2 linked regions of the Prosthecomicrobium sp. N25 genome follow. The protein of the gene in region 2 interacts with the protein of the main gene of each other region in a pairwise test. Links are inferred from orthologs where the notes say so. Each region holds a gene or a part of one and is shown on either strand. Other genes may lie near its edges. The genes, in order: leuS and ligA.

The links.
Region 1: the proteins of ligA (region 2) and leuS interact in binary tests that used the Escherichia coli proteins (3 or more experiments, as listed by UniProt). The link is inferred for Prosthecomicrobium sp. N25 from one-to-one orthologs.

The regions. Positions count from the first base shown.
Region 1 is NZ_JBBCAT010000002.1:234,344-248,524, reverse strand. Bases 5,015-8,143 are described here. They hold leuS (leucine--tRNA ligase), read right to left. Parts: upstream 7,840-8,143; coding sequence 5,215-7,839; downstream 5,015-5,214. Other genes in these bases: WBG79_RS15935 (YggS family pyridoxal phosphate-dependent enzyme), read left to right, coding at 8,016-8,143; lptE (LPS assembly lipoprotein LptE), read right to left, coding at 5,015-5,228. Also shown: ribosome maturation factor RimM, read left to right, coding at 1-199; tRNA (guanosine(37)-N1)-methyltransferase TrmD, read left to right, coding at 196-933; WBG79_RS15970 (class I SAM-dependent methyltransferase), read left to right, coding at 1,457-2,278; WBG79_RS15965 (DUF2238 domain-containing protein), read right to left, coding at 2,256-2,918; WBG79_RS15960 (RidA family protein), read right to left, coding at 2,915-3,316; WBG79_RS15955 (HpcH/HpaI aldolase/citrate lyase family protein), read left to right, coding at 3,498-4,388; WBG79_RS15950 (DUF1737 domain-containing protein), read left to right, coding at 4,460-4,666; more of lptE, read right to left, coding at 4,689-5,014; more of WBG79_RS15935, read left to right, coding at 8,144-8,678; WBG79_RS15930 (L,D-transpeptidase family protein), read right to left, coding at 8,846-9,382; WBG79_RS15925 (response regulator transcription factor), read left to right, coding at 9,635-10,318; WBG79_RS15920 (cyclic nucleotide-binding domain-containing protein), read left to right, coding at 10,404-10,871; molecular chaperone HtpG, read right to left, coding at 10,908-12,806; WBG79_RS15910 (hypothetical protein), read left to right, coding at 13,074-13,277; WBG79_RS15905 (L,D-transpeptidase), read right to left, coding at 13,267-13,767; leuC (3-isopropylmalate dehydratase large subunit), read left to right, coding at 14,058-14,181.
Region 2 is NZ_JBBCAT010000005.1:132,485-146,501, forward strand. What follows is about bases 5,902-8,866. They hold ligA (NAD-dependent DNA ligase LigA), read left to right. Parts: upstream 5,902-6,306; coding sequence 6,307-8,427; downstream 8,428-8,866. Other genes in these bases: WBG79_RS25095 (methyl-accepting chemotaxis protein), read left to right, coding at 5,902-6,224; WBG79_RS25105 (hypothetical protein), read left to right, coding at 8,682-8,866. Outside these bases: cell division protein FtsZ, read left to right, coding at 1-786; lpxC (UDP-3-O-acyl-N-acetylglucosamine deacetylase), read left to right, coding at 1,083-2,036; WBG79_RS25085 (outer membrane protein assembly factor BamD), read left to right, coding at 2,308-3,165; DNA repair protein RecN, read left to right, coding at 3,297-4,979; more of WBG79_RS25095, read left to right, coding at 5,193-5,901; more of WBG79_RS25105, read left to right, coding at 8,867-8,930; WBG79_RS25110 (FkbM family methyltransferase), read left to right, coding at 8,973-9,986; WBG79_RS25115 (aminopeptidase P family protein), read right to left, coding at 10,019-11,836; WBG79_RS25120 (50S ribosomal protein L11 methyltransferase), read right to left, coding at 11,901-12,788; WBG79_RS25125 (50S ribosomal protein L11 methyltransferase), read right to left, coding at 12,824-13,750; WBG79_RS25130 (hypothetical protein), read right to left, coding at 13,767-14,017. UniProt on the Escherichia coli protein: DNA ligase that catalyzes the formation of phosphodiester linkages between 5'-phosphoryl and 3'-hydroxyl groups in double-stranded DNA using NAD as a coenzyme and as the energy source for the reaction.

The sequences.
Region 1 (14,181 bases), on a different replicon or contig from region 2:
GGGCTCGACCGTCTACCTCCCCTTCACCCGGGCCTTCGCGCCCGTGGTGGACCTGGCCGGCGGCCGCGTCGTGATCGCCCCGCCCGAAGGCCTCTTCGGGGGCGGCTCGGACGAGGCGGAGCCGAAGCCCGCCCCCCGCAAGCGTCGCCGGCACCCGCCGGCGGCCGCGCCGGGGCCGGGCGGGGAGGTGGCGTCGTGACGTTCCGGGCCTCGGTCCTGACGCTCTATCCGGAGATGTTCCCGGGCCCTCTCGGCCTGTCGCTCTCCGGCAAGGCGCTCGCGAACGGCCTCTGGTCGCTCGACGTGGCCGACATCCGGGACTTCGCGACGGACCGGCATCGGAGCGTCGACGACACCCCGGCGGGCGGCGGGCCCGGCATGGTGATGCGCTGCGACGTCACCGCCCGGGCGCTCGACGCGGTGGCGGGTCCAGAGGACCCGAGGCCGCGCCTGCTGATGAGCCCGCGCGGGCGCCCGCTCCGCCAGGATTTCGTCCGCGAGCTCGCGGGCGGCCCCGGCGTGGTGGTGCTCTGCGGCCGCTTCGAGGGGGTCGACGAGCGGCTGATCGAGGGCCGCGCGCTGACCGAGGTCTCGATCGGCGACTACGTCCTCTCCGGCGGCGAGCCGGCCGCGCAGGTGCTCCTCGACGCGGTCGTCCGGCTCCTGCCGGGCGTGATGGGCAAGACCGAGTCCGGCGCGGAGGAGAGCTTCGAGGCCGGGCTCCTGGAATACCCGCACTACACCAGGCCGCAGGTCTGGGAGGGGCGGACGATCCCGGAGGTCCTGACCTCCGGCGACCACGGCCGGATCGCGAACTGGCGCCGCAGGGCGTCGGAGGCGATCACGGCCGAGCGCCGGCCGGACCTCTGGGCGGACCATCGGGCCCGCGAGGGCCGCGAAAGCAAAGCCGCCGGTCCCGGGCCCCGGAGATGACGACGGGGACATGACAAGCGGTCCGACATCGAGTATAGGCAACGCCAACTTCTGAGACAGGTGCACCCATGAACATCATCGATCAGCTCGAAGCCGAGCAGATGTCGGCCATCGCCGAGAAGCGCTCCATCCCGGACTTCGCCCCGGGCGACACGGTCCGCGTCAACGTCCGCGTCGTCGAAGGCAACCGCACCCGCGTGCAGGCCTACGAGGGCGTCTGCATCGCCCGCTCCGGCTCGGGCCTGAACGAGAGCTTCACGGTCCGCAAGATCTCGTACGGCGAGGGCGTCGAGCGCGTGTTCCCCGTCTACACGCCCCTGATCGAGTCCGTCGACGTCGTCCGCCGCGGCAAGGTCCGCCGCGCCAAGCTCTATTACCTGCGCGGCCTGACCGGCAAGGCGGCCCGCATCGTCGAGAAGCAGGACAAGAAGACGGCCTGATCCGTCCCGTCCGCCTCGCGAAGGTTCGATCAAGGCCGGTTCTCCGGCCTTTTTCGTTGTCTGGAGCCGAAGGGGCGCGCGCCATGGATCCTCGTCTCGAAGCCAACCGCCTGAACTGGGACGAGCGCGCCGGCCTGCACGCGACCGACCGGACCGGGTCCTACCGCATCGCCGACGTCCTTGCCGGCCGGTCCAGCCTGCACGCCATCGAAGCGGCGGAGATCGGCGACGTCCGGGGCCTCGACCTGGTCCACCTCCAGTGCCACATCGGCCTCGACACGATCAGCCTCGCCCACTTCGGCGCCCGCGCCACCGGCCTGGACTTCTCGCCCAAGGCCATCGAGGCGGCCCGCGACTTCGCCCGCCGCGCCGGCCGGCCCGACGTGCGCTTCGTCGAGGGCGACGTCTACGCGGCCCCCGACCGGCCCGGCGAGACCTACGACAGGGTCTTCACCGGCTGGGGCGCCCTCAACTGGCTGCCCGACATCGAGCGCTGGGCCGCCGTGGTGGCCCGCCTGCTCCGCCCCGGCGGCTACCTCTACCTGATCGAGAGCCATCCGATCACCTGCGGCGCCCTCGCCGACCGGGACGGCGTGCCGACCCCGACCTATCCCTGGCGGGACCCGCCCGAAAAGCCGGTCGCCAGCGACATGACGCACACCTACACGGGCGACGCCCGGCCGCTCGTCAACACCCGCAACTACGAATGGACCCACCCGATCTCCGAGGTGGTCACCGCGCTCCTCGGCGCCGGCCTCCGCCTCGAGATGCTGCGCGAACACGACCGCGTCGCCTGGAAGGCCTACCCGACCCTGGTCGAGGACGGCGTCGATCTCTGGCGCTTCCCCGCCGGCGGCCCGTCGCTCCCGCTCGCCTATTCGCTCAGGGCGCGGCGGCCCGGCTGACCCCGCCGCCTTCGAGCCGCGCCATCTGCCGGTCGTGGACCCGTCCGAGCGTCGCGACCGCGAGCGTCGCCCCCACGAACGCCAGGAACATGTCCCACTGCGTGTCCCAGGGATCCCCCTGGGTCGCCAGGAAGGAATCCGCGGCGGCGCCGTAGACGAGAGCGCTCCACCACTCGATGAACTCGAAGAAGGCGCTGAAGGCCAGGCAGCAGGCGACCGTAAGGGGCCCGAGCCAGGCCGAGCCCCTGAGCGGCGACCGGCGCGACAGGATCTCGCGCACCAGGATCGCCGGCACGAAGCCCTGCAGGAAATGCCCAAGCCGGTCGTAGTGGTTGCGCGCGAGGTCGAACCAGTCTGCGACCCACAGGCCGAGCGGCACCCGCGCGTAGGTGTAGTGGCCGCCGACGACCAGCACGACGGCGTGCAGCGCCATCAGCCGGTAGAGGAGCGGCGTCAGCGGGAAGACGCGGCGGGTCAGGACCGCGAGCGGCAGGCCGACCAGCACCCAGATCACCTCCAGGACCCAGGTCAGCCGGTCATAGGGCCCGATCCCGGAGACGACCAGGGCCGCGAGGACGCCGGCCGCCAGCACGGTTCCCTCCGCCCGCCCCATCGCGCCCCCACCCGCGGCCGCCGTCAAGCGCCGCTCCCGCCGGGACGCCGCGCCACCAGGTCGACCTCGACGAGCGCCCCCTTGGCGAGCGCGGTCACGCCGATGCAGGTCCGTGCCGGCAGGCGCCCCTCAGCGAAGAAGCGCTTGTAGACGGCGTTGAACGGCGCGTAGTCCCGCTCGAACCGCGTCAGGTAGGCCCGCGCCATGGTGACGTCCGCGAGCGAGAGCCCCAGCCCCGCCAGCACCGTTGCGAGATTCTCCATCACCTGCCGCGTCTGCGCCTCGATCCCCTCCGGCAGCGGATCGTCGGGCCGCCCGGGCACGGTCGGCATCTGCCCGGTGACGAACACCCACCCGTCCACCTCCGTGGCATGGCTGAACGTCGCCACCGGCTCCGGCGCCCCGGCGATCATGTGGAATGCGATGGGCATGGTCACTCCCTCGGTTCGCGCGACTTTGCACGAGAAAGGGCTGCCGTGGCCAGCCGGGGAACCGCAGCGCGCGCCGCCGCGTTCGACGGCACCGCGCCCTCCCAATGGTGCATTGCGGCAGGATGCCGCGCGCGATAGCGTTCCGGGCCCGAAGCATGAACAGGGGGAGACCTCGATGACCTTCCGCCCGCGGCGCAGCGTGCTCTACATGCCCGGCTCGAACGCGCGCGCGCTCGAGAAGGCGAAGACGCTGGAGGCCGACGCGCTGATCCTCGACCTGGAGGACGCGGTCGCCCCGGACGCCAAGGAGCTCGCCCGCGAGCAGGTCTGCCGTGCCGTGCGCGACGGCGGCTACGGCGAGCGCGAGCTCGTCATCCGCATCAACGGCCTCGACACCCCCTGGGGCAAGGCCGATCTCAAGGCCGCCGCGGCGGCCGGGCCGCACGCGATCCTGGTCCCGAAGGTGAGCTTCGCCGAGGACATCCACCAGGTCGGCGACTTCCTGGACATGAACGGCGCGCCCTCCGAGACCCGCATCTGGGCCATGATGGAGACCCCGATGGGGATCCTCAATGCCGCCCCGATCGCCGCCGCGGTCGGCGTGCCGGCCGGCCGGCGCTTCGCCGCCATGGTGCTCGGCACCAACGACCTCGCCAAGGAGACCCGCGCCCGCCTCGTCAAGGGCCGGCTGCCCATGATCACCTGGCTGTCCCTGACCGTGCAGGCCGCCCGCGCCCACGGCCTCGACGTGATCGACGGCGTCTACAACGACTTCGACGACCTGGAGGGCTTTCGCGAGGAATGCGCCCAGGGCCGCGATCTCGGGATGGACGGCAAGACGCTGATCCACCCCAGGCAGATCGCCGTCGCCAACGAGGTCTTCTCGCCCTCCGCCACCGAGGTCGCCTGGGCCGAGAAGATCGTCGCCGCCTTCGCGCTGCCCGAGAACGCCGGCAAGGGCGTCATCACGGTCGAGGGCCGGATGGTCGAGCTGCTGCATGCCGAGATGGCCAAGCGCACCCTGGCGGCCGCCCGCGGCCTGACCGCCACCCCGGCCGCGGCGTGATTCGCGGGGCTTGACCCGGCCCCGACGGTGCCCGAGGCTGCGCGCCGCCCGTCCCCTTCGCCGAGTGTCCGATGAAGCTCTACCGATATCTGACCGGCCCCGACGACGCCGCCTTCTGCAAGCGCGTCACCGCCGCCCTGAACAAGGGCTGGGACCTCGCCGGTCAGCCGACCCTGACCTTCGACCCCGTCAAGGGCCGCGTCATCTGCGGCCAGCCGATCGTCAAGGAGGTCCCCGGGGTCGACTACACGGACGACGTCGTCCTCTCCGACCACTGACTCCGGCCTCGGCCGGCCCCGCTCACGAGTGGGTGGCCAGCCAGGCGGCGATCTTGGTGCGGATGTCGGCCGCGATCTGGGTCGCCGCCCGGTTCTCCGCGTCGCGCTGCGCCCGCACGTTGGCGAAGCGCTGCTGGGAGAAGTCGTAGGACGCGTTGGCGAAGCTGTTGCCGGTCAGGATCGTCGTGCCGGAGGCGAGATCGACGAGCGTGAAGCTGGCATTGAGCTGCACCAGGTAGGCCGCCGGCGTGCTCTCCGTCCGCTCGATGCCGACCGGGATCGAGCTGTCCGTGACGCGCAGGTCGAGCCTGTAGGCCGGCTTGGCCGGCTCGCCCCCGCCGTAGAAGGCGAACACCAGCTCGTTGCGGACCCTCTGGCTGACGCGGCTGTCCACGAGCTTCAGGTCGATCGAGGCGAGGCGCGCGACCGTCGTGTCGCCGGCCGCCGTGGTGCCGTAGAGCGGTCGGATGTCCGAGCAGGCGCCAAGCGCCAGGGCCGCGGCCAGCAGGGCTGCGGGACCTGCGAGGCGGCGGGGTCGGACGGTCCGGTCAGGCCACCACATTCACGATCCTCTGCGGCACCACGATCACCTTCTTGGGCGGATTGCCGCCGAGCGCGGCCACCACCGCGTCGAGCGCCAGCGTCGCGGCCCGCACCTCAGCCTCGCCCGCCTCGCGCGCCACAGTCAACTCCGCCCGCTTCTTGCCGTTGATCTGCACCGGCAGCACGATCGTGTCGTCGACCGTCAGCGTCCGGTCCGCCACCGGCCAGCCCAGGGTGGCGATCAGCCCCTCGCGGCCCATCGCCTGCCAGCATTCCTCGGCGAGATGCGGCATCATCGGCGCGATGATCCGCACCAGGATGTCGAAGGCCTCGTGGAGGGCCGCCGCGAGCCCCGGATCCGAGCCGGCCCCGCCATCCGCGAGCGCCTTCTGGAGCGTGTTGGCGAGCTCGTAGATGCGCGCGACCGCCCGGTTGAACGCCAGCTTCTCGATGTCGTCCTCGACCGCCACCAGGGTCTTGTGCGCCGCCTTGCGCACCGCCAGACCCGCCGCCGAGAGGTCGGCCGGAAGTGCCGGCGCGCCGCCGGACACGAAGGGCAGGGCCTCGCCGACCATCCGCCAGATCCGCTGCACGAAGCGGTGCGCGCCCTCGGCCCCGGCCTCCGTCCAGATCACGTCGCGCTCCGGCGGGCTGTCGGACAGCATGAACCAGCGCGCCGTGTCCGCGCCCCAGCCGCCGATGATCTCCGACGGGTCCACCGTGTTCTTCTTGGACTTCGACATCTTCTCGATGCCGCCGATCTCGACCGGCCCGCCCGTCGCCTTCAGCCGGGCGGAGCGCTTGCCGTCCGCCTCCGTGATCTCGACCTCCGCGGGCGACACCCAGGCGCCGTCCGGCCCCCGGTAGGTCTCGTGCACCACCATGCCCTGGGTGAACAGCCCCGCGAAGGGCTCGTCCAACCCCGCATGCCCGGTCGCCCGCATGGCGCGGGTGAAGAAGCGCGAGTAGAGCAGGTGCAGGATCGCGTGCTCGATCCCGCCGATATACTGGTCGACCGGCAGCCAGCCGTCGACCGCCGAGCGGGTCGTCGGCGCGGTCTCGTTCCACGGGTCGGTGAAGCGCGCGAAGTACCAGGACGAGTCCACGAAGGTGTCCATCGTGTCCGTCTCGCGCCGCGCCCGCCCCCCGCAGGACGGGCAGGCGACGTGCTTCCACGTCGGGTGGTGGTCGAGCGGGTTGCCGGGCCGGTCGAAGGTCGCGTCCTCGGGCAGCCGCACCGGCAGATCCTGCTCCGGCACGGGTACCACCCCGCAGGCCTCGCAGTGGATCATCGGGATCGGGCAGCCCCAGTAGCGCTGGCGGGAGATCAGCCAGTCGCGCAGGCGGTAGTTCACCTGCCGGGTGCCCTGCGGGGCGCCGTGCAGGTCCGTCGTCTCCAGCCGCCGCGCCACCGCCTCCTTGGCGGCCTCGATCGGGAGCCCGTCCATGAAGGCGGAGTTGAACAGCGTCCCGTCCCCGTCATAGGCCGTGTCGTCGATCGTGAAGCTGGTAGGATCGGCCGCCGGCGGCAGCACGACCGGGATGACCTTCAGCCCGTACTTGCGGGCGAAGTCCAGGTCGCGCTGGTCGTGCGCCGGGCAGCCGAAGATGGCGCCGGTGCCGTAGTCCATCAGGATGAAGTTGGCGACATAGACGGTGAGCTCCACCTCCGGCAGGAACGGATGGCGGACCTTCAGGCCCGTGTCGTAGCCCTCCTTCTCGGCCGTCTCCAGGACCGCCACGGACGTGCCCATCTGCCGGCACTTCTCCTGGAAGGCGGCGAGGCCGGGGTCCTGCGCCCCGCAGGCCTTCGCCAGCGGATGGTCGGGCGCGATCGCCATGAAGCTCGCGCCGAACAGCGTGTCGGCCCGCGTCGTGAAGATCTCCAGCGTCCGGTCGCCGTTCGGCGCCGGCTCGACGAGCTCGAAGCGGACCCGCATGCCCTCCGACTTGCCGATCCAGTTGCGCTGCATCAGGCGCACCTTGTCGGGCCAGCGGTCCAGCGTGTCGAGCGCGGACAGGAGCTCGTCCGAATAGGCCGTGATCCTGAATTTCCACTGCTCCAGCTCGCGCTGCTCGACGACCGCGCCGGAGCGCCAGCCGCGGCCGTCGACCACCTGCTCGTTGGCGAGCACGGTCATGTCGACCGGGTCCCAGTTCACCTTCGACTTGGAGCGGTAGACCAGCCCGGCCTTGAAGAAGTCCGTGAACATCTTCTGCTGGTGCCGATAGTAGCTCGGGTCGCAGGTCGCCACCTCGCGCGCCCAGTCCAGGGAGAGCCCCATCGACTTCAGCTGCGCCTTCATGGTGGCGATGTTCTCGTAGGTCCATTTGGCCGGGTGGACCTTGTTCTGGATGGCGGCGTTCTCGGCCGGCAGCCCGAAGGCGTCCCAGCCCATCGGGTGCAGCACGTTGAAGCCGCGGGCCCGCTTGTAGCGTGCCACCACGTCGCCCATGGTGTAGTTGCGCACGTGCCCCATGTGGATGCGCCCCGACGGATAGGGAAACATCTCGAGCACGTAGTATTTGGGCCGCGGATCGTCGTTGAGCGTCCGGAACACCTCGGCCGCCTCCCAGGCCCTCTGCCACTTCGGTTCCGCCTCGCGGGGATTGTAGCGCTCGCTCGCCATGGGATCTGCCGGTCGCCTTCGGGTCTGGACGGGGTCGGTGCCGCGCGGCTCCGTCGCGCGCGGGAAGCGGGCGACCTTCACCAGAAAGGCCGTATAACGTCAACAGCGATGCGTCGCCCCGCGGCGCCGGTTCTGCTATGCGGAGCCGAATCGCCCGCCCTTCAGGATGGACGCGAATGGTTGACGCCGCCGAAAGACTTGCCGAGATCCGCAACCGCATCGCCCGCGCCGAGCGCACCCACGCACGTGCGCCGGGGTCCGTCACCCTGGTTGCGGTCTCCAAGACCTTCGACGCCGACGCGATCCGGCCCGTGATCGCCGCCGGCCAGCGGGTCTTCGGCGAGAACCGCGTCCAGGAGGCCAAGGCCAAGTGGCCGGCGCTGCGCGAGGAGACGCCCGGGATCGAGCTCCACCTGATCGGCCCGCTCCAATCCAACAAGGCACGGGAGGCCGTCGAACTCTTCGACGTGATCCACACCGTCGACCGGGAGAAGATCGCCGCCGCGCTCGCCGAGGAGATGCGCCGCCTGGGCCGGTCGCCGCGTCTGCTCGTGCAGGTCAACACGGGCCTCGAGCCCCAGAAGGCCGGCATCGACCCGCGCGAGGCGGTCGCCTTCGTGGAGCGCTGCCGCACTGCCCATGGTCTCGCCATCGCGGGTCTGATGTGCATCCCGCCCGTCGAGGACCAGCCCGGTCCCCACTTCGCACTTCTGGAGAAGCTCGCCCGCGAGGCCGGGGTCGGGCTCCTGTCCATGGGCATGTCGTCGGACTTCGAGACCGCCATCCAGTTCGGGGCGACCCACGTCCGTGTCGGCAGCGCCATCTTCGGCGCCCGCTGACAACCCTGGATCGCACGATTTTTGATTCGGAATCGAAATAGTCGACCGCCTGGGAGTCTCCAGGACGCCCGATCGCCATCCGGTCCGACCCGAGACACCCGCCGGCAGGAATGCCCGCCAGCGGCCTTCCCAGCGGCTCCGGCCGAAACCGGGCTCGCCCGGGCGGCCTAGAGGACGGCCATCACGGCCCGCCGCCCCGCGGCCGCCAGCAGGCGGCGCATGACCGGCAGGTCGACCGCGACGCAGCCCGCCGTCGGCCGTCTGTCCGGGCGGGTCAGGTGCAGGAAGATGGCGCTCCCCCGGTTGAGGCTCCGGCGCGAGACGTTCCAGTCGAGCACCACGACGATGTCGTAGACGGCGTCCTGCCGCGCCATCGCCTCGTGGGACGGCCCGAACGGCAGCCGGACCGGCCGGTTGTAGCGCCCGTCCGCCGGGTCGTCGCACCAGCCGTCCTCGGGGCGGATCGCCCGCACGGGAAGGCCGGTCCGTGGGCGGGGAATCCGGTCGGCGCGATAGCGGAGCGCGACCAGCCGCATGGTGGCCGCCGGCGTCGCCCCGTCCCCCTCGCGCTTGAAGCGGGTGATGCCGGAGCGGCCGAGCCGGCACGGCACGGTCGCGCCCCCGAGGGTCAGGAGCCCTTCCGTCGGGTGCCCGGGCCTCGGCCGGATGCGAATCACCTTGGGCGGAACGGCGGGACGGCGCATGGTCGTGGTCCAGTCTCGGGGGCGGCGGCCGGGATGCCGCCCAGGGTTCTGCAGGAATTTCCCAAGTCGAATCCGGCTGTTCCGGCGCGCTCCCGAGGTCGCGCCCAGGCGAAGGCGGGGTGCCGGCCCGGTCCGAACCGCGGTTCTTGCGCTGCGGCGCGAAGGATGGTCTTCTGCTTCGAGGTCGACAAGCCCTTGCCGAAACAAGGACAACGGTCATATCGGCGACGGGCGGACTGTAGGACGGGACCCATGGCTGCGCGCAAGATCCTCATCTGTGACGACGACACCGACCTGCGGGAAGGTCTCGTCGAGCAGCTGTCGTTGTACGAGGAATTCGAGACCGCCCAGGCCGACACGGCCGCCAAGGGCGTGCAGATGGCGCGCAACGACCACGTCGACCTGCTCATCATGGACGTCGGCCTGCCCGACATGGACGGGCGCGAGGCGGTCAAGATCCTGCGCAAGAACGCCTTCAAGGCGCCGATCATCATGCTGACCGGCCACGACACGGACAGCGACACCGTGCTCGGCCTGGAGGCGGGCGCCAACGATTACGTGGCGAAGCCCTTCAAGTTCGCCGTCCTGCTCGCCCGCATCCGCGCGCACCTGCGCCAGCACGAGCAGACCGAGGACGCCACCTTCACGATCGGGCGCTACACCTTCCGCCCCTCCGCCAAGCTGCTGCTCGACGAGAAGGGCTCCAAGGTGCGGCTGACCGAGAAGGAGACCGCGATCCTCAAGTATCTCTACCGCGCGGGCGAGCGCCCCGTGTCGCGCGACGTCCTGCTGCACGAGGTCTGGGGCTACAATTCCGGCGTCACCACCCACACGCTGGAGACCCACATCTACCGGCTCCGGCAGAAGATCGAGCGCGACCCGTCGAGTGCCGAACTGCTGGTCACCGAGTCCGGCGGCTACAAGCTGGTGCCGTGACGGGCGCGCGCCGCTCCCGCCGGACGCGGCGGCCCGCCCGATTTCCCTTGACGTGCGGCGGCCGCGGCGGGAAAGCCGGAAGGCCATGACGCTCGAGCGCGACATCCAGGTCTTGCAGGAGGTGCCCTTCCTGGCCGGCGTGCCGGCGGAACCCCTGCGCCTCATCGCCTTCAGCGCGGAGCGGCGCGAGCTGGCCGCCGGCGAGATCCTGTTCCGGGAAGGCGAGGCGGCCGACGGCGCCGCCCTGGTCATGGGCGGCCGCATCGATCTGCGGCACGACCGGGAGGACGGCCCCGCGACGGTGCTGACCGCCGGCCCCGGCACCCTGCTCGGCGAACTCGCCCTTCTGGTGGAGACGCGCCGTCCCGCGACTGCGGTCGCGGCCGGTCGCGCCGTCACGCTCCTGATCACCCGCCGCATGTTCCGGCGGGTCCTGGAGGAGTACCCGGACGTGACGCTGACCCTGCAGCAGCGCGTGGCCGAGCGCCTGACCGCCCTCGGCCCGAACCTCGGCAGCCTCGCGGCGCGCCTCGAGGCCCTCGACCGCGACTAGACACGGCGAGGCCTCGCGGGCGGCGAAGCCGCCCGTTCAGGCGAGGAGCCGCTCCATGACGCGCACGAGCCGACGCCCGAAATCCGCCGGGTCGTCGGGCGTGTCCCCGTCCAGGATGCGCGCCTGCCCGTGCAGCAGCACGGCCGCGTCCCGCATCAGCGACTTGTCGGCGTCCGCCAGGTGCCGCGCCATGGCGGCGACCAGCGCATGGTTGGGGTTGATCTCCAGCACGGGCTTCGAGAAGCCGCCGCCCGCCGCCTGGCTGCGCGCCAGGATCTTCTCGAAGGCCCGGTCGGGGCCGAAGTCCGGGGCGACCAGGCAGGCCGGGCTCTCGGCGAGCCGCGTCGACTTGCGCACGTCTCCGACCTTGTCGCCGAGCGTCTCCTTGACGAAGGCCACCACGGTGGCGATGGCGGCGTCGCGCGGCGCGTCCTCCTCCGGGGACTTGTCGTCCGCCGGCAGAGGAATGGCGTCGAGGTCGGCCGCCCCCTGGGTGATCGACTGGAACGGCTTGCCCTCGTAGCCGAGCGCGGTGCGCACCCAGAAGGCGTCGACCGGGTCGGTCAGCAGCAGCACTTCCACGCCGCGCGCCCGGAAGCCCTCCAGGTGCGGGCTCGCCGCCGCGCGCTCGGGGCTGTCGGCGAGCACGTAGAAGATCCGGGTCTGGTTCTCCTTGAGGTCCTTGACGTAGTCGGCGAGCGAGCGCCAGCCGTCGCCGGACGTCGTCGTGCGGAACCGGGCGACCTTGAAGATCTCATCCCGCCGCTCGGGGTCCTCGTAGAGCCCCTCCTTGATGACGGGTCCGAACGCCTCCCAGACGGTGGTCCAGGTCTCCGGCTCCTTCTCGGCTGTCCTGGCGAATTCGGACAGGATCCGGCCGACCACGCCCTTGCGGATCGCCTCCAGCAGGGGATTGGACTGCAGCATCTCGCGCGAGATGTTGAGCGGCAGGTCCTCGCTGTCGATCACGCCGCGCACGAAGCGCGCCCAGGCGGGCAGGACCTCGACCTCGTCGGAGATGAAGATGCGCCGCACATAGAGCTTCACGCGGCCCTTGCGCGCCGGGTCGAAGAGGTCGAACGGCTTCATGGAGGGCACGAAGAGCAGAACGGAGTATTCCGTGCGGCCCTCGGCGCGATAGTGCAGGGTCAGCGCCGGCTCGTCCCACTGGCCCGAGACGTTGCCGTAGAACTCCGCGTACTCTTCCTTCTTGATCTCCGACTTTGGCCGCGTCCACAGGGCCGACCCGTCCGTCAGCTCCCGCGAGGCCGGCTCCCCGGCCTTGCCGAACCGGATCGGCACGGGCACGTGCGCCGAATAGGCGCGCACGATACGTTCGATGGTGGCTTCTTCGGCGTAGTCCTTGCTCTCCTCGGCGAGGTGGAGCACGACCCGGGTCCCGCGCGCCGGCGCGTCCTCGAGCGCCAGCGGCGCCACCGAGAAGCTGCCCTGCCCGTCGGACGTCCAGGACCAGGCCTCTTCGGCGCCGGCCTTGCGGCTGGCGACCTCGACTGTCTCGGCCACCATGAAAGCCGAGTAGAAGCCGACCCCGAACTGCCCGATCAGGCGCGAGCCGTCCTTCGCGGCCCCTGCCGCCTCCAGGAAGGCCCGCGTGCCGGAGCGTGCAATGGTGCCGAGATTGTCGATCAGCTCCTCGCGGCTCATGCCGATGCCGTTGTCGGAGACCGTCAGGCGGCGGCCGCCCGGGTCGGCCTCGATGGTAATTTCCAGCGCGGCGCCGTCGGCGAGCAGCGCGGGCTCGGACACGGCCTGCCAGCGCAGTTTCTCGCAGGCGTCGGCGGCGTTCGATACCAGCTCGCGCAGGAAGATGTCGCGGTTGGAATAGACCGAATGAACCATCAGGTGCAGGAGGCGCGCGACCTCCGCCTGGAACGCATGCTGTTCGGCGGGCTTTTCCATCGTTTCGGCTGTCATGGTTCGATCGTCTTGAGGGAAGGCTGGAACCGATGCGCCTCGGACCGGCGCGGCTCAGATATCGGCGCCTGCCGCCGGCAATTCAAGCCGTTCGGGAAGGCCGGGCACGCACCGGCCCGAAGCGGTCCCCGGGCCCGCAGGCCTCACTAAAATTGTAGTAGCGTGAGATGCGTATCAGGAGTAATACCTGCGGGGCGAACCGGCAAATTTTTCCTGTAGATAAATCCATTGAATGAGACATCCTCCCGCTATTCACGGGAGGCGGTCATGATTCATGATTCGCGTCGTACGCGTCCGGTTCTCGATAGCGATCGCGACATCCATCTCGCGCTCGAGAAGATCGGTCCTTTCGCGCCGGACCGGTCCGGTCTCTACAGGCTGATCCTCGAGAATTTCACCGTCGACCTCGATCTGCTCGCCGCGGCCATGTCCCGGCAGCATGACGACGGGCTCTCCGCCCTCAGGGCGTGACCACGACCGGCGTGCCGACCTGCACGCGGTCGAAGAGATCGACCACGTGCTCGTTGTACATGCGGATGCAGCCGTAGGACGCGCGCGTTCCGATCGAACTCGGCTTGTTGGTGCCGTGGATGGCGTATTCGCCCCAGGCGAGCACCATGGCGCGGGGTCCGAGCGGGTTCGACGGCCCCGGCGGGACGAGCTGCGGCAGGGCCGGCTTGTCGTGCCGCACCTCGGCAGGCGGCTGCCAGACCGGGTTGACCTCCTTGCGGGCGATCGAGTTCTGCCCCGACCACTCCCGGCCCGGCATGCCGACCGCGATCGGGTAGCGGATCGCCTGCCCGCCCCCGAGCACGTAGTAGAGCTTGCGCTCGCCGGTCTTGACCACCACCGTGCCGGCCGCGTAGGCGCCGTCGAAGCGCACCACATCGCGCGCCTCCGCCGCCCCCGCCGCCAAGGCGACCGCCAACGCGGCCGCCGAGCCCACCATCCTGAGGTCCATGGCTCCCGCCCCTGCCTTCGTCCCGTCCCTTTCGGGTCCGCCCTGGAGAATGCGCGGGACTCCGTGAAAATCCTGCCAAGCGGGATGGTTAGCGAAACATTGGTCAGTATGGTTGACGCGATCCTACCCCGGGCCGGCACCCGCCCGCCGCGGTCCGGGCGCGGCGGGCGACAGCCATGCGGCCGGGGCGCGCGCCCGGGGCATATTGGACACTTTTCCACAGCGCCCGTTTCCGCTATGTCCAACCGCGCTTGCCCGAGACGGCTCGGATACACGGACGGAGACACGCCATGGCCCCCCGCACCCTCTACGACAAGATCTGGGACGATCACGTCGTCGACCAGCAGCCGGACGGGACCTGCCTCCTCTACATCGACCGCCATCTCGTGCACGAGGTGACGAGCCCGCAGGCCT
Region 2 (14,017 bases):
CGCACGCCGGTCGCCCGCCAGGCGGCCCCGGCGTCCATCCCGGCGCCGCAGCCGCAGCCTCAGCCGGCCTTCGCGGCGCCCGCCCCGCGCTACGACGAGCCCGCGCCGCTGCAGCGCCGCGACCTCGCCCATGCGGCGGCCCTCCAGGCGGAGGCGGAAGCCCGCATCGAGCGTGAGATCGCCATTCCCGAGCCGCCGACCCAGCCGATCGCGGTGGCGGAGGATCCGGCCGTGACGATCCAGCGCCACTCGCCGGCCCCGGCCGCCTACGAGACGCCCGATCCGATCCACGACCTCGACGAGCCGCACCCGATGCGGCACGAGCCGGAGGTGTCGCGCGATCCCTACATCCCGCCGGCGGCCGCGCAGCCGAGCCAGCCGCGCATGCCGCGCTACGAGGACCTGCCGCGCCCCGGCAAGGCGCTCGCGGCGGCGGCCGGGCACGCGGGCGTCGACCCGCACGGCGACGACGGACGGCGTCCGATGAGCCTGCTGAAGCGCCTCGCCAACGGCTTCTCGCGCCAGCAGGAGGACGAGGTGCCGACCCAGGCGTCCGCGCCGCAGCCGCGCGAGCCGGGCTTCGCCCCGGCTCCGGCGCAGGACTTCGCCCGCCGGCCGCCGGTGCGGCCGCAGGCACCGGAAGCGCCCCCACGCGCTCCGCAGGGCCATCTCGATCCGCACGGCCGAATGCCCCAGGCTTCCGTCGAGCCGCAACCCCGGGCCGCCCGGGTCGGCGACGAGGACCACCTGGAGATTCCGGCCTTCCTGCGGCGGCAGGCCAACTGACGCCACACTCCGTTCCGTTTCGGGACAAGGCCCGGCGCGCCCTCGCGCCGGGCCTTCGCGTTCGTGTCATTCACCGAATTTTAGCAAAGGCCGCAATAGTTTAGACACCGTAGTACCGGTAACAATCCGTAACCAAGCGTGATTTTCCTCGCGGCGAGGGTGCCGCTACCTTCCAGGCTCACGGGATGGGCAAAGGCGTCACGCACGCTGGGTCGCTACCGGATTACGACCAAATCGAGGCTTTCCGCCGGCAGCGGCGCGGAGCCTCCGCTCGGGGTCCCAGGCGGGTGGTGAGAATGGCGCGAAACGGGGTGTACGCCCAGACGACGATCGCCGACACGGTTCGGCTGGTCGGAACAGGGGTTCACAGCGGCGAGCGCGTCTCCCTGGCGCTCCACCCCGCGGACGCCGGCACCGGCATCGTCTTCCTGCGCGGCGACCGGCGCTCCGGTCGCGAGATCGAGATCCGGGCGGACTGGACCAGCGTCTCCGCCACCGAGCTCTGCACCGTCATCGGGGATCCGGCACGCGGCACGGTCGCCACCATCGAGCACCTGATGGCCGCGCTCTCCGGCCTCGGCATCGACAATGTCACGGTCGAGATCGACGGTCCCGAAGTCCCCGTGATGGACGGCAGCGCCCGGGTGTTCGTCGAGGCGATCGAGGGCGTCGGCGTCGAGCCGCTCGCGGAGCGCCGCCGCTACATCAAGGTCCTGAAGCCGATTCGCGTGGAGAGCGGCCATTCCTTCGCGGAGTTGCGTCCGCACGAGGGGACCCGCTTCGAGATCACCATCGACTTCCCGAACACGCTCATCGGCCGGCAGACCTATGCGGCCGACCTGACGGCCAAGACCTTCGTCCGCCATGTCGCCCGGGCCCGGACCTTCGGCTTCGTCTCCGACCTCGAGAAGCTGCTGCCGCTCGGCCTCTGCCGGGGCTCCTCGCTCGAGAACTCCATCGCCATCAAGGACGACCGGGTGCTCAACCCGGAGGGTCTGCGCTACGCCGACGAGTTCGTGCGCCACAAGGCGCTCGACGCGATCGGCGACCTGGCGCTCGCGGGCGGGCCGATCATGGGCCTCTACCGCTCCTACCGGGGCGGCCACCGGCTGAACTTCCAGGCCCTCGCCGCGCTCTTCTCCGACCCGAACGCCTGGTGCATCGTGGAACAGCCCGTGCGGCGCGAGGCTCCCGTCGCCGAGATCGGCGCGGGGCTGCTCGCTCCGGCCTTCGGCCCGGACGTGCGCTGACGATCGCGGCCGACCCGCCGATCGGGACGGCGCCAGTGGCGATCCTCCACCGCCCGTCGCGCGGCCGGGCCTGTGGCACATCCGCCTCGGCCCCGACCCGAAGCAGCCGGCTTCTCCGGATCGCCACAAAAACGGACCAATCCGGACCGAGTGAGGGGCCTCTGCCGCGCTTCGGCTGCCTGCCGGGCGGGCCGGCTGTCCGAAAGCGGTATCTCGGCGACCGGATTTGCTCTAGAAGGCGGCGTCGGGCTCACAGGAACGGTTTCGAGGCATGACGGGTGAAGCGTTGATCATCACGAACCGGACCCCGCGCCTCCGCCCCGTCGCGGCCGTTCTCGTCGCCGTCGCGGCCGGCCTCGGGCTCGCCGCCTGCTCGTCCACGGACGACGGTGCCGACACGACCACGCCGGCGGACGTGCTCTACAACCAGGGCATCGCCGCGATGGCGTCCGGCAAGACCTCGGCGGCGGTCAAGAGCTTCGAGGAGGTCGACCGGCAGCACCCCTATTCGGAGCTCGCCAAGAAGTCGATCCTGCTGCAGGCCTACACGAACTTCGAGAAGGGCTCCTACACGGACGCCATCCAGGCCGCCAAGCGCTTCACGACTCTCTATCCGACCCATCCGGACGCCGCCTATGCGACGTTCCTGATCGGCGAATCCTACTACAAGCAGATCCCCGACATCTCGCGCGACCAGGAACAGACCACGAAGGCGCTCGAGGCCTATACGGAGGTCGTGCAGAAGTTCCCGACCTCGCCCTACGCCAAGGAAGCGCAGAAGAAGCTCGACTTCACGCGCGACCAGCTGGCCGGCAAGGAGATGGACATCGGCCGCTTCTATCTCGCCAAGAAGCAGTACCTGGCGGCCATCAACCGCTTCAAGACGGTGATCTCGCAATACCAGACGACGCGCCATGTCGAGGAGGCGCTGGCGCGTCTCGTCGAGAGCTACTACGCGCTCGGCGTCGTGACGGAGGCGCAGGCGGCCGCGGCCGTGCTCGGGCACAATTTCCCGGACAGTCCCTGGTACAAGGACTCCTACACGCTCCTCAAGACCGGCGGCTACGAGCCGGCCGGGTCGGAGGGAAGCTGGATCACCAAGGCCTTCAAGGGCGTCAAGCTGATCTGAGCCGAGCCGGACGCCTCGCCGCGGGGCGGCGGCGCCGCAGGCCCGCGGACGCCCAGGTTCCTGTTCCGTTCGCGGTCGCGATCTGCTAGACGACTCGGGCGAATCCGTTCGTGGAGGTCGGTCGTCCCGTCATGCTCGCTTCGCTGTCGATCCGCGACATCGTTCTGATCGAACGGCTCGAGATCGACTTCTCGCGCGGGCTCACCGTGCTTACGGGGGAGACCGGTGCGGGCAAGTCGATCCTGCTCGACGCGCTGTCGCTGGCGCTCGGCGGGCGAGGCGACGCCGGGCTGGTGCGCAGCGGAGCAGCCCAGGGACAGGTGACGGCCGTGTTCGACCTGGCGGCCGACCATCCCGCGCGGCGGCTCCTGGCCGACAACGAACTCGACCCGGAGGGCGACCTGATCGTCCGGCGCGTGCAGAGCGCGGACGGGCGGACGCGCGCCTTCGTCAACGACCAGGCGGTCAGCGCCGCGCTGCTGCGGGACCTCGGGGCTCGTCTCGTCGAGATCCACGGCCAGCACGACGACCGGGCGCTGGTCGACGAGCGGGAGCACCGCCGGCTGCTGGATGCCTTCGGGGGCCTGGAGCCGGAGGTCGCCGCCGTCGGCGAGGCCTTCGCGGCGTGGCGCCGGCTCAGCCGCGAGCGGGACCAGGCGCGGGCACGGATCGACGCGGCGCGGCGGGAGGCCGACTACCTGCGCTCGGTGCTCGACGAGCTCGACGCCCTGAAGCCGGAGGAGGGCGAGGAGACCGAGCTCGCCACCCTGCGCCACCGCATGATGCAGGCCGAGAAGGTGGCCGGCGACCTGAAGGAGGCCTTCGACACGCTCGACGGTTCGACCTCGCCGATCCCGACGGTGTCGGGCCTCCTCAGGCGGCTCGAACGCAAGGTGGCGCAGGATGCGCCGGGGCCGATGGAGGCCGTCGTGGCCGCGCTCGGGACGGCGCTCGATGCGCTCGATGAGGCACGGTCGGGGCTCGAGCTGTCGCTTCGCGAGGCCGCGTTCGACCCGCGCGTGCTGGAGCGGACGGAGGAGCGGCTCTTCGCGCTCCGTGCCGCGGCGCGCAAGCACGCCGTGCCGGTCGACGATCTTCCCCGCGTTCGGGCCAGGACGGCGGCGAGCCTGGAGGAACTCGACCACGGGGAGGAACGGCTGGGGCGCCTGACAGAGGAGGCGGAGGCCGCCAGCGGGGTCTATGCGGCGGCGGCGGAGCGCCTCTCCGAGCGGCGGCGGGCGGCGGCCTCGGCGCTGGAGGCGGCGGTCGCGGCGGAGCTGCCGGCGCTGAAGCTCGAGCGCGCGCGCTTCATCGTCGACCTGCAATCGGACGCCAGCCTGGCCGGGGCGGAGGGGAACGACCGGGCGGAGTTCCACGTGCAGACTAATCCGGGCACGCGCGCCGGGCCGATGATGAAGGTCGCCTCCGGGGGTGAGCTCTCGCGCTTCCTGCTCGCCCTCAAGGTTTCGCTGGCCGACCGGGGCTCGGCGCCGACCCTCGTTTTCGACGAGATCGACACCGGCGTGGGCGGGGCGGTCGCGGAGGCGATCGGGCTCAGGCTCGCGCGTCTCGCCGAAAGGGTACAGGTGGTCTCGGTCACGCACGCCCCGCAGGTGGCGGCCCGCGCGGCCTCGCATCTGCTGATCGCCAAGGAGCCCGTGAACGGCGAGCGGGAGGGGGAGGTCAGGGTCGCCACGCGGGTGGTCCCGCTGGAGGCGAAGTCGCGGCGGGAGGAGATCGCCAGGATGCTGGCCGGCGCCGTCATCACGGACGAGGCCCGGGCCGCGGCCGGCCGACTGCTCGCGGGCCGGTAACGGTCCAGGTGCCGCGCAGTTATAAGAACCGATAATACATTGATCTATTGAATTACCAGAATACGTATTCCGGTCTTTTCGATATTTCGCTTATACTGGCGTGTTTTCGCTCCAGAAGATGCACAACATTTCCGCAGTCGATCGGTGGTTTATTTACTATCGGGAAAGTCCGGCGCGGCAATCTTTTCGCAAAACCATTGAGGATGGCGAACGATGGCAAATGCGGTGCAGGTCGACGACGTCTTGTCAGGAGCCATTCGCGCCAAGGATCTCACCGAGGCCAAGATCGCGCAGATCAGGGCGATCACCGGGCGGCTCCGGATCCTGGCGCTCAACGCCATGATCGAGGCGACGCAGGCCGGCGCCCACGGGCGCGGTTTCGCAGTGGTGGCGCAGGAGGTGCGCAACATCTCCACCGAGGTCGAACGGATTTCCGGCTCCTTCGCGAGCGAGCTCGTCTCGGAGATCGCGGCGCTGGAGACTCTGACGCGCCGGATGGCCGAGGACGCGCAGGGGGCTCGGCTGGTTGACCTGGCGCTCAATGCCGTCGAACTGATCGACCGGAACCTCTACGAGCGAAGCTGCGACGTGCGCTGGTGGGCGACCGATTCGGCCGTCGTGGAGGCGCTCGCGGCACCCGGTCCGGAGGCCGGCGCCCATGCCTCCCTTCGCCTCGGCGTCATCCTCGACGCCTATACGGTCTACCTGGACCTCTGGCTGTGCGACATGGACGGTCGGGTGGTCGCCAACGGGCGGCCGGACCGGCACCGGGTGCAGGGCCTGGACGTGCGCGACCGGCCCTGGTTCCAGAAGGGGCGCCTGTTGGCGAGCGGCAACGACTATGCGGTGACGGAGGTCGACGCGGAGCCGGGGCTCGGCCGTGCCCAGGTCGCCACCTATGCGGCGAGCGTGCGGGAGGACGGCGACGCACACGGGCGGCCGCTCGGCATCCTGGCGATCCATTTCGACTGGGAGCCGCAGGCCCGGGCGATCGTGCAGGGGGTGCGCCTGGGGGAGGGCGAGCGCGACCGCACCCGCGTGCTCCTGGTCGACCGCGCACACCGCGTGATCGCGGCCTCGGACGGCCGCGGCCTTCTCACCGAGCGCTTCCCGCTGCGCACCGACGGCGCGCTCTCGGGCAGCTACGGGGAGCCCGGATCGGTGGTCGCCTTCCACCACACGCCCGGCTACGAAACCTACCAGGGCCTCGGCTGGTACGGGGTCATCGTCCAGCGGACGGCGTGACCGCCGCGCCGGCCGCATCGGCTTGAAGCGGGACGGCGGGGCTTCTATCGTCGCGCTCCCGCCGCCGAGGACGACGCGACGCATGCCCAGGCCCGCCCCCCAGATCCCCGTCGACGACCTGACGCCGGCCCAGGCCGAGGCCGAGCTGGCCCGCCTCGCCGCCGAGATCGCCACGCACGACGCGGCCTATTACAGGGAGGACGCGCCGCTCGTCTCGGATGCGGACTACGATGCGCTGAGGCGCCGCAACCTGGCGATCGAGATCCGCTTCCCGGAGCTGAAGCGGCCCGATTCGCCCTCCGAGCGGGTCGGAGCGGGGCCTTCGGAGAAGTTCGCCAAGGTGCGGCACGCGGTGCCGATGCTGTCGCTCGACAATGCCTTCGCGGACCAGGACGTCGTCGACTTCGCCGACCGGGTGCGGCGGTTCCTGCGCCTCGGGGAGGCGGAGGTGGCCTTCACGGCGGAACCCAAGATCGACGGCCTCTCCTGCAACCTCCGCTACGAGGGCGGGCGCCTCGTCTCCGCCGCGACGCGGGGCGACGGCCTGGAGGGCGAGAACGTCACCCTCAACGTGAAGACCATCCCGGACGTGCCCGGCGTGCTGCCCAGGGGCGTGCCGGAGATCGTCGAGGTGCGCGGCGAGGTCTACATGGGCCACGCCGAGTTCGCCAAGCTCAACGAGCGGCAGCGCGAGGCCGGCGACAAGGTCTTCGCCAACCCGCGCAACGCGGCGGCGGGATCGCTGCGGCAGCTCGACTGGCGAATCACCGCGGCGCGGCCGCTGCGCTTCTTCGCCTATGCGTGGGGCGAGATGAGCGCGATGCCGGCCGAGACCCAGATGGGCATGGTGCAGGCCTTCGCGGACTGGGGCTTCGTGATCAACCCGCTCCTCGTGCTGGCGCGCAGCACCGAAGAGCTGCTGGCGCACTACCGGCGGATCGAGGCGTCGCGGGCCTCGCTCGGCTACGACATCGACGGCGTCGTCTACAAGGTGGACCGGCTCGACTGGCAGCAGCGGCTCGGCTTCGTGTCGCGCAGCCCGCGCTGGGCGGTCGCGCACAAGTTCCCGGCCGAGAAGGCGACGACGATCCTGCGCGACATCGAGATCCAGGTCGGCCGGACCGGGGCCCTGACCCCGGTCGCCAAGCTCGAGCCGGTCACGGTTGGAGGCGTCGTCGTCTCCAACGCGACCTTGCACAATCCGGACGAGATCGCGCGCCTCGACGTGCGCAAGGGCGACACGGTCGTGGTCCAGCGGGCCGGCGACGTCATCCCGCAGATCCTCGGGGTCGTGGAGGGGCTGCGGCCGGCGGAGGCGGTGCCCTACGTCTTTCCGTCGGTCTGCCCCTGTCCCCTGCACACCCCGGTCGTCCGCGAGGAGACCGCGACGGGGGCCGAGGGGGCCGTCCGGCGCTGCACGGGCGAGTTCGCCTGCCCGTTCCAGCGACAGGAGCACCTCCGCCACTTCGTGTCGCGGCGGGCCTTCGACATCGAGGGGATCGGGGAGAAGCAGATCGAGTTCTTCTTCTCCGACCCCGACCTGCCGGTGAAGGAGCCCGCGGACCTCTTCACCCTCGCGGAGCGCGACGCGGGCAACCTCAGGAAGCTGAAGGACAAGGAGGGATTCGGAGCGACCTCCGCCGCCAAGCTCTTTGCCGCCATCGACGAGCGGCGGACGATCAGCCTGGAACGGCTCGTCTATGCGCTTGGGATCCGCAACGTGGGCGAGACCACGGCGCGCAGCCTGGCGCGGGCCTACGGATCGTGGGAGGCGTTCCACGCGGCGGCGGTCGCCGTCGCGGCGGGGGACGGGCAGGCGCGCGAGGAGATGGACGCCATCGACCAGATCGGCGAGACGGTGATCGACTCGATCGGACGCTACTTCGCGGAAGAGCACAACCTGCGCATCGTCGAGCGGCTCGTCGAGCAGCTGACCGGCGGCATCCGGGACGCCGAGCAGCCGAAGTCCGACACGGCCGTGGCGGGCAAGACGATCGTCTTCACGGGCACGCTGGAGAAGCTCACGCGCGAGGAGGCGAAGGCGCAGGCGGAGCGGCTCGGCGCCAAGGTGTCGGGCTCGGTGTCGGCGAAGACGGACCTTGTGGTCGCCGGCCCGGGCGCGGGCTCGAAGCTCGCCAAGGCCCGGGAACTCGGCGTGGCGGTGATCGACGAGGACCAGTGGATCGCGCTCACGGGCCGTTAGGTTCCGAGGAGCGCAGGGGTCGCCGCTCGAGACGGTTCGGGGCCTGCTCAGTCCGGGCAATCGCGCGCCGACGACGGATCAGGGCGCTGATAAGTACTACCCACTATCGACTTCGGAAACGGTCGATAACTTCGTTTTTCCGTAGCCCGCCGCTCGAGCCTATGGTTAATCGCAGGTGTACGGAGCGGACGAGGCCGGAAAGTCGAGCTTCCGCACCCTCCGGTTTTCTGCGGGCGACCATTCGATTTCTTATCATGGGTGCTTTTTCCCTATCCCCCCTGCAGCGCGCGGCGCTCGAAGCCGCGGCCCGGTCGCCCCTCAAGGCGTTCCGCCGGGGCTATGCGGCCGACCGGTTCGGGCCGTTCCACCGCATGACGACGATCGCGTCGCTGGAAGCGCGCGGGCTGGTCGAACGGCGACGAACGGGTAGTATCTGTCGTGCCACGCCGGAGGGGTTGGCCCGACTCGCGGCGGCGCGGGATCTCGCGCCGGCAGATGCCTGACGGTTCCCTCGATCCCGCGCAGGCACCGACAGGCGGAGCCCCATGTTCGTCTCCTACGCGCAGAATTTCGAAGACGTTATCCTCAACCGCCTGTTCGCCGACCGGGAGACCGGCACCTACGTGGACGTGGGCGCCTCGCACCCGGTGATCGACAGCGTCACACACGCCTTCTACGAGCGGGGCTGGTCGGGGCTGAACATCGAGCCGCTGCCGGAGCGCATCGCGGAGCTCGACTACGCGCGGCCGCGCGACCGCAACCTGCGGATCGCGGTGGCGGAGGCGGCGGGCACGGCGACCTTCCACGCCTTCCCGAAGTGGCACGGGCTCTCGACTCTCGACCCGGAGGTCGCGGCGGCGATGCGGCGCTGGGGCGACGAGGCGCACCCGGTGGAGGTGACGATCCGGACGCTGTCGGAGGTGCTCGCCGAGGAGAAGGTCGGCGCCATCGACTTCCTGAAGATCGACGTGGAGGGCGCGGAGGGCCGGGTCCTCGCCGGTCTCGACCTGACCCGGTGGCGCCCGGTGGTGATCCTGATCGAGGCCACCTATCCGACCACGTCGGAGCCGAGCCACCACGGCTGGGAGCCCGCGCTCCTCGCCTGCGGCTACCGCTTCGTCCTCTTCGACGGGCTCAACCGCTTCTACCTGCGCGAGGAATCCTCCGAATTCGCCGGACGCTTCAGCCTGCCGCCCAACGTCTTCGACAAATACGTGCGCTGGCAGGATGCCGGCCGCCCACTCGCCCACGAGGCGCATCCGGAGCACCGCTTCGCCCGCCACCTCGCCGACGCTTGGCTCGCCGACATCGGGCAGGTGGACGAGGCGGCGCTGGTGCGGCTCCTCGGGTCCGGCATCCCGCCGCACGCGATGGAGAAGCCGATCACGGCGGAGAGCTTCGCGGACCTGTGGCGGCGGGTGTTCGGCGAAGACGTTCCGGCCGGCGCCGCGGAGGCGGTGGCGGCCAACGACCCTAGGCCGACGGTCGCGGCGACGCTCAAGGGCCTCGTCGCCTCGGAGCGGTTCCGGCGCAAGCGGAGCCGGCTTGCCGGCTGGTGAGCCGGTCCGCCGGCTGGTGAGCCGGGACGGGCTCAGCCGAGGCCGCGCGTGGCCTCCTCCAGGAAGGCGCGGGTCTCCGCGTCGACCAGAGGGCCGACCTCGGCGAGGACACGGGCGTGATAGGCGTCCAGCCATTGCAGTTCGGCGCGGGTGAGGAGTTCCGGCGCGATCAGTCGACGGTCGATCGGCGCGAGGGTGAGGGTCTCGAAGGCCATCATGGGACGGTCGCCGCCGGGGATCTCGGCGGGCTCGGTCACCAGGATCAGGTTCTCGATGCGGATGCCGAAGGCCCCCGTCCGGTAGTAGCCGGGTTCGTTGGAGAGGATCATGCCCGGCTCGAGCGGGACCATGCCGGTCTTGGCGATCCGCTGGGGCCCCTCGTGGACGGAGAGGAAGCTGCCCACGCCGTGGCCGGTGCCGTGGTCGTAGTCGAGGCCCGCCTGCCAGAGCGCGGCGCGCGCGAAGGCGTCCAGATGGCCGCCGGCGGTCCCCTTGGGGAAGCGGGCGGTGGCGATGGCGATGTGGCCCTTGAGCACGCGGGTGAAGCAGGCGCGCATGGTCTCGGTCGGGGTGCCGACCGCGATCGTGCGGGTGATGTCGGTTGTGCCGTCCCGATACTGGGCGCCGGAATCGATCAGGAACAGCGTCCCGGGCTCGACCGGGCGGTTGGTCTTGCGGGTGACGCGGTAGTGCACGACGGCGCCGTTCGGGCCGGAGCCCGAGATGGTGTCGAAGGAGATGTCGACCAGCTCGCCCGTCTCCCGTCGGAACGCCTCGAGCGCCTCGACGACCGCGATCTCGTCCAGGCCGCCCTTCGGCGCCTCGCGGTCGAACCATGCGAGGAAGCGGGCGAAGGCCGCGGCGTCGCGCAGATGGGCGGAGCGGGTGCCGGCGATCTCGGCGGCGTTCTTGCGCGCCTTCGGGAGGATCACCGGGTCCTCGCCCTCGACGAGCTGGCCGCCGGCCTCGCGGATGCGGGTGGCGACCGCGGAGGCGACCCAGGCCGGGTCGATCAGCACCGCGGCCTTGCCGGCCCCCAGCGCCTCGAGGGCGGGGGCGAGGGCCGCGGGCTCCTCGACGTCCGCCAGGTCCTCCAGATGCGCGCGCTCCTCGTTGCCGAGCTTGCGGCCGTCGATGAAGAGGCTCGGCCGGCCGTCGCGGCGGAGGATCGCGAAGGAAAGGGGCAGGGGCGTGTGCGGCACGTCGGCGCCGCGGATGTTGAAGGTCCAGGCGATGGAGTCCGGCTGGGTCAGCACCACCGCGTCCGCGCGGCGCTCCGCCAGGATGCGGCCGAGGCGGGCGAGCTTGTCGGCGGGGGCCTCGCCGGCGAAGTCCAGGGGCTGCAGACGGACGCGGCCGAGCGGCGCGGCGGGCCGGTCCGGCCAGATGGCGTCGACCGGGTTGCCGTCGACGGCCACCAGCGTGGCGCCCGCGCGCTCGGCGGCGCGCTCGAGGGCGCGGACCCCCGCGACCGTATGGAGCCAGGGGTCGTAGCCGAAGCGGGCACCGGCGGGGAGGGCGGTCTCCAGCCAGACGCTCGGCGGGGTCGCGACCAGGTCGACCGGCTCGTAGGCGGCCATGTCCACCTGCTGGCGGACCTGCAGCGTGTAGCGGCCGTCGACGAAGACTGCGGCGCGGTCCCTCAGGACTACGGCGGCGCCGGCGGAGCCCGAGAAGCCGGTCAGCCACTTCAGGCGCTCGGCGGAGGGCGGGACGTATTCGCCCTGGTGCTCGTCGGCGCGCGGAACGATGAAGCCGTCGAGGCCGCGGCGGGCGAGTTCGGCGCGGAGGGCGGCAAGGCGCACGAGGCCGAGGGAGGGGTCGGCGCTGTCGTCGAAGGTCTGGAACATGGGGCGGACCTTAGCGGGGGCCGGACAGGGCGGCAACCGGCTCGGGGCGCACATCGGGCGCTGATCAGCGGCGCCCCTTCTCGAGCACGAGGGCCTGCCAGTCGTCCCGCTCGACGCGGCCGGCGAGCCGAAGGCCGTGGGGCAGCCAGGCCGAGAGGACGCGCGGGGCGTCGCTCCTGCGCAGGCCGGACAGGACGACGGTGGCCCGGGGCGCCAGGGCGCGCGCGACGGGGGCGGCGAGCAGCATGAGGGGGCGGGCGAGGATGTTGGCCACGACCAGGTCGTAGGGGGCCGCCTCGACGAGCCGGCGGGCGCGCATGCCGTCCGCCACCAGGCATTCGACGAGGCCGCCGACGCCGTTCAGGCGCACGTTGGCCTCGGCGATGCGCACCGCCACGGGATCGATGTCGGTGGCGATCACGGGCACGCGCAGGACACGGGCGGCCGCGATCGCCAGGACGGCGGTGCCGGTGCCGAGGTCGAGCGGGCGGACGAAGCGGCGCTTCAGGAACAGGCGGTCCAGGGCGGCCAGGCAGGCCCAGGTGGTCGCGTGGTGGCCGGTGCCGAAGGCGAGCTCCGCGTCGATCTCGATCGACTGGCCGGTCGGCGGGCGCTTGGCCCGGTCGTGTCGGCCATGGACGAAGAAGCGGCCGGCGCGGACGGGCTTGCGGATCTCCTCGCTCATGGCGATCCAGTTCGTCGCGTCGTCGAGGGCGGTCGCCGTGATGGCGAGCCTGTCGGCGACCGGGCCGAGGACAGCGCGGACGGCGGCCTCGGCGGTCTCGGGCTCGTGGTCGAACAGGATCGCGTCGACGGTCCAGATGCCGCTGTAGGCCGGGGTCTCCTCCTGGGTGACCGGATAGCCATCCGCCTCGAAGGCGGTCTCGAGGAGGGCGGCGAGCACGGGTGCGTCGGCGTCGCCGGCTTGGAAGCGGACCTGGACGGTGGGCATGGGCTACTCGCGGATCGGGGCTCGGCCGGCCGCCTTCATGCACGGCGGCGGGCGCCGGGTCCAGCGCCGGGACGGCGGAACTGCAGGGATGCCCATTCCCGGGTCACCAGCCGGCCTTCGAAGATCAAGCCGCGGGCCCGGTAGGCCGAGACGAGGCGGGGCTCCTCGCCGATGCGCAGTCCGGCGATGACGAGCGTCGCGCCCGGGGCCATGAGGGGGACGATCCCGGGAGCGAGCCGGGCGAGGGGGTCGGGCAGGATGTTGGCGAGGACGAGATCGTAGGGCGCGCCGGCCCGGATGCGCGCGTCGCCGAGGCCGTCGGCGAGGAGGGCGGCGAAGCGGCGGGAGACCGCGTTGCCGGCGCGGTTGGCCTCGGCCATGCGCACGGCGACCGGCTCGATGTCCGAGGCGACGACCCGGGCGTCCGGCACCGCGCGGGCCAGCGCCAGGCCGAGGATGCCGGTGCCGGTGCCGAGGTCCAGCACGCGGCGTGGGCGGCGCGCCCGGAGGATCCGGTCGAGACGGGCGAGGCTCAGCCAGGTGGAGGCGTGGTCGCCGGTGCCGAAGGCGGTGGAGGCGGCGATGACGAGGTCGCGGCGGCGGCGTTCGCCCGGCGGGGGGGCGTTGTGGTCGCCGAAGACGCGGAAGGCGCCGGCGATGATCGGGGGCAGGTCCGCGAGGCCGGCCGCGGTCCAGTCCTCCGCCGCGAAGGGACGGACCGTCAGGCCCGCGAGCGCCTCGCGTATCCCGGGAACGCCCTGCTCCAGCGCGCCGGCGAGGCGGTCCGCGAGGGCGTCGCGATCGGGTCGGCCGGTGAACCAGGCCTCGAGCCGCCAGCGTCCCCCGCCGATGTCGAAGGCGCCGGCGGCGTCGGCGCCGGCCCGCTCGTCGTCGCCGAGGCGGTCCGCGACGGCGGTCACCAGCGCGGCCGGGCCCTCCAGCGTGGCGAGGTAGGTGGACACGCGTCGGCCGGCTCCGTCAGCGGGGCTCGCCGGAGCCGCCCGGGGGGATCGCGTCGAGCAGATCCAACTGGGCCTTCAGCGACTCGATCTGGCCGGCGGCGGACAGGACGACCCCGTGGGCGATCTCGGGATCTCCCGACGAGAGATGGCTGTCCGCCGCGGCGAGGAAGCCTTCCAGCCGGTCGAGCGTGGCGCGCATCTTGGAGACGACATCGCGCATGGTGGAACGGTCCTCTGTTCCCTGCGGGGCGGACGTCTGTCCCGTCC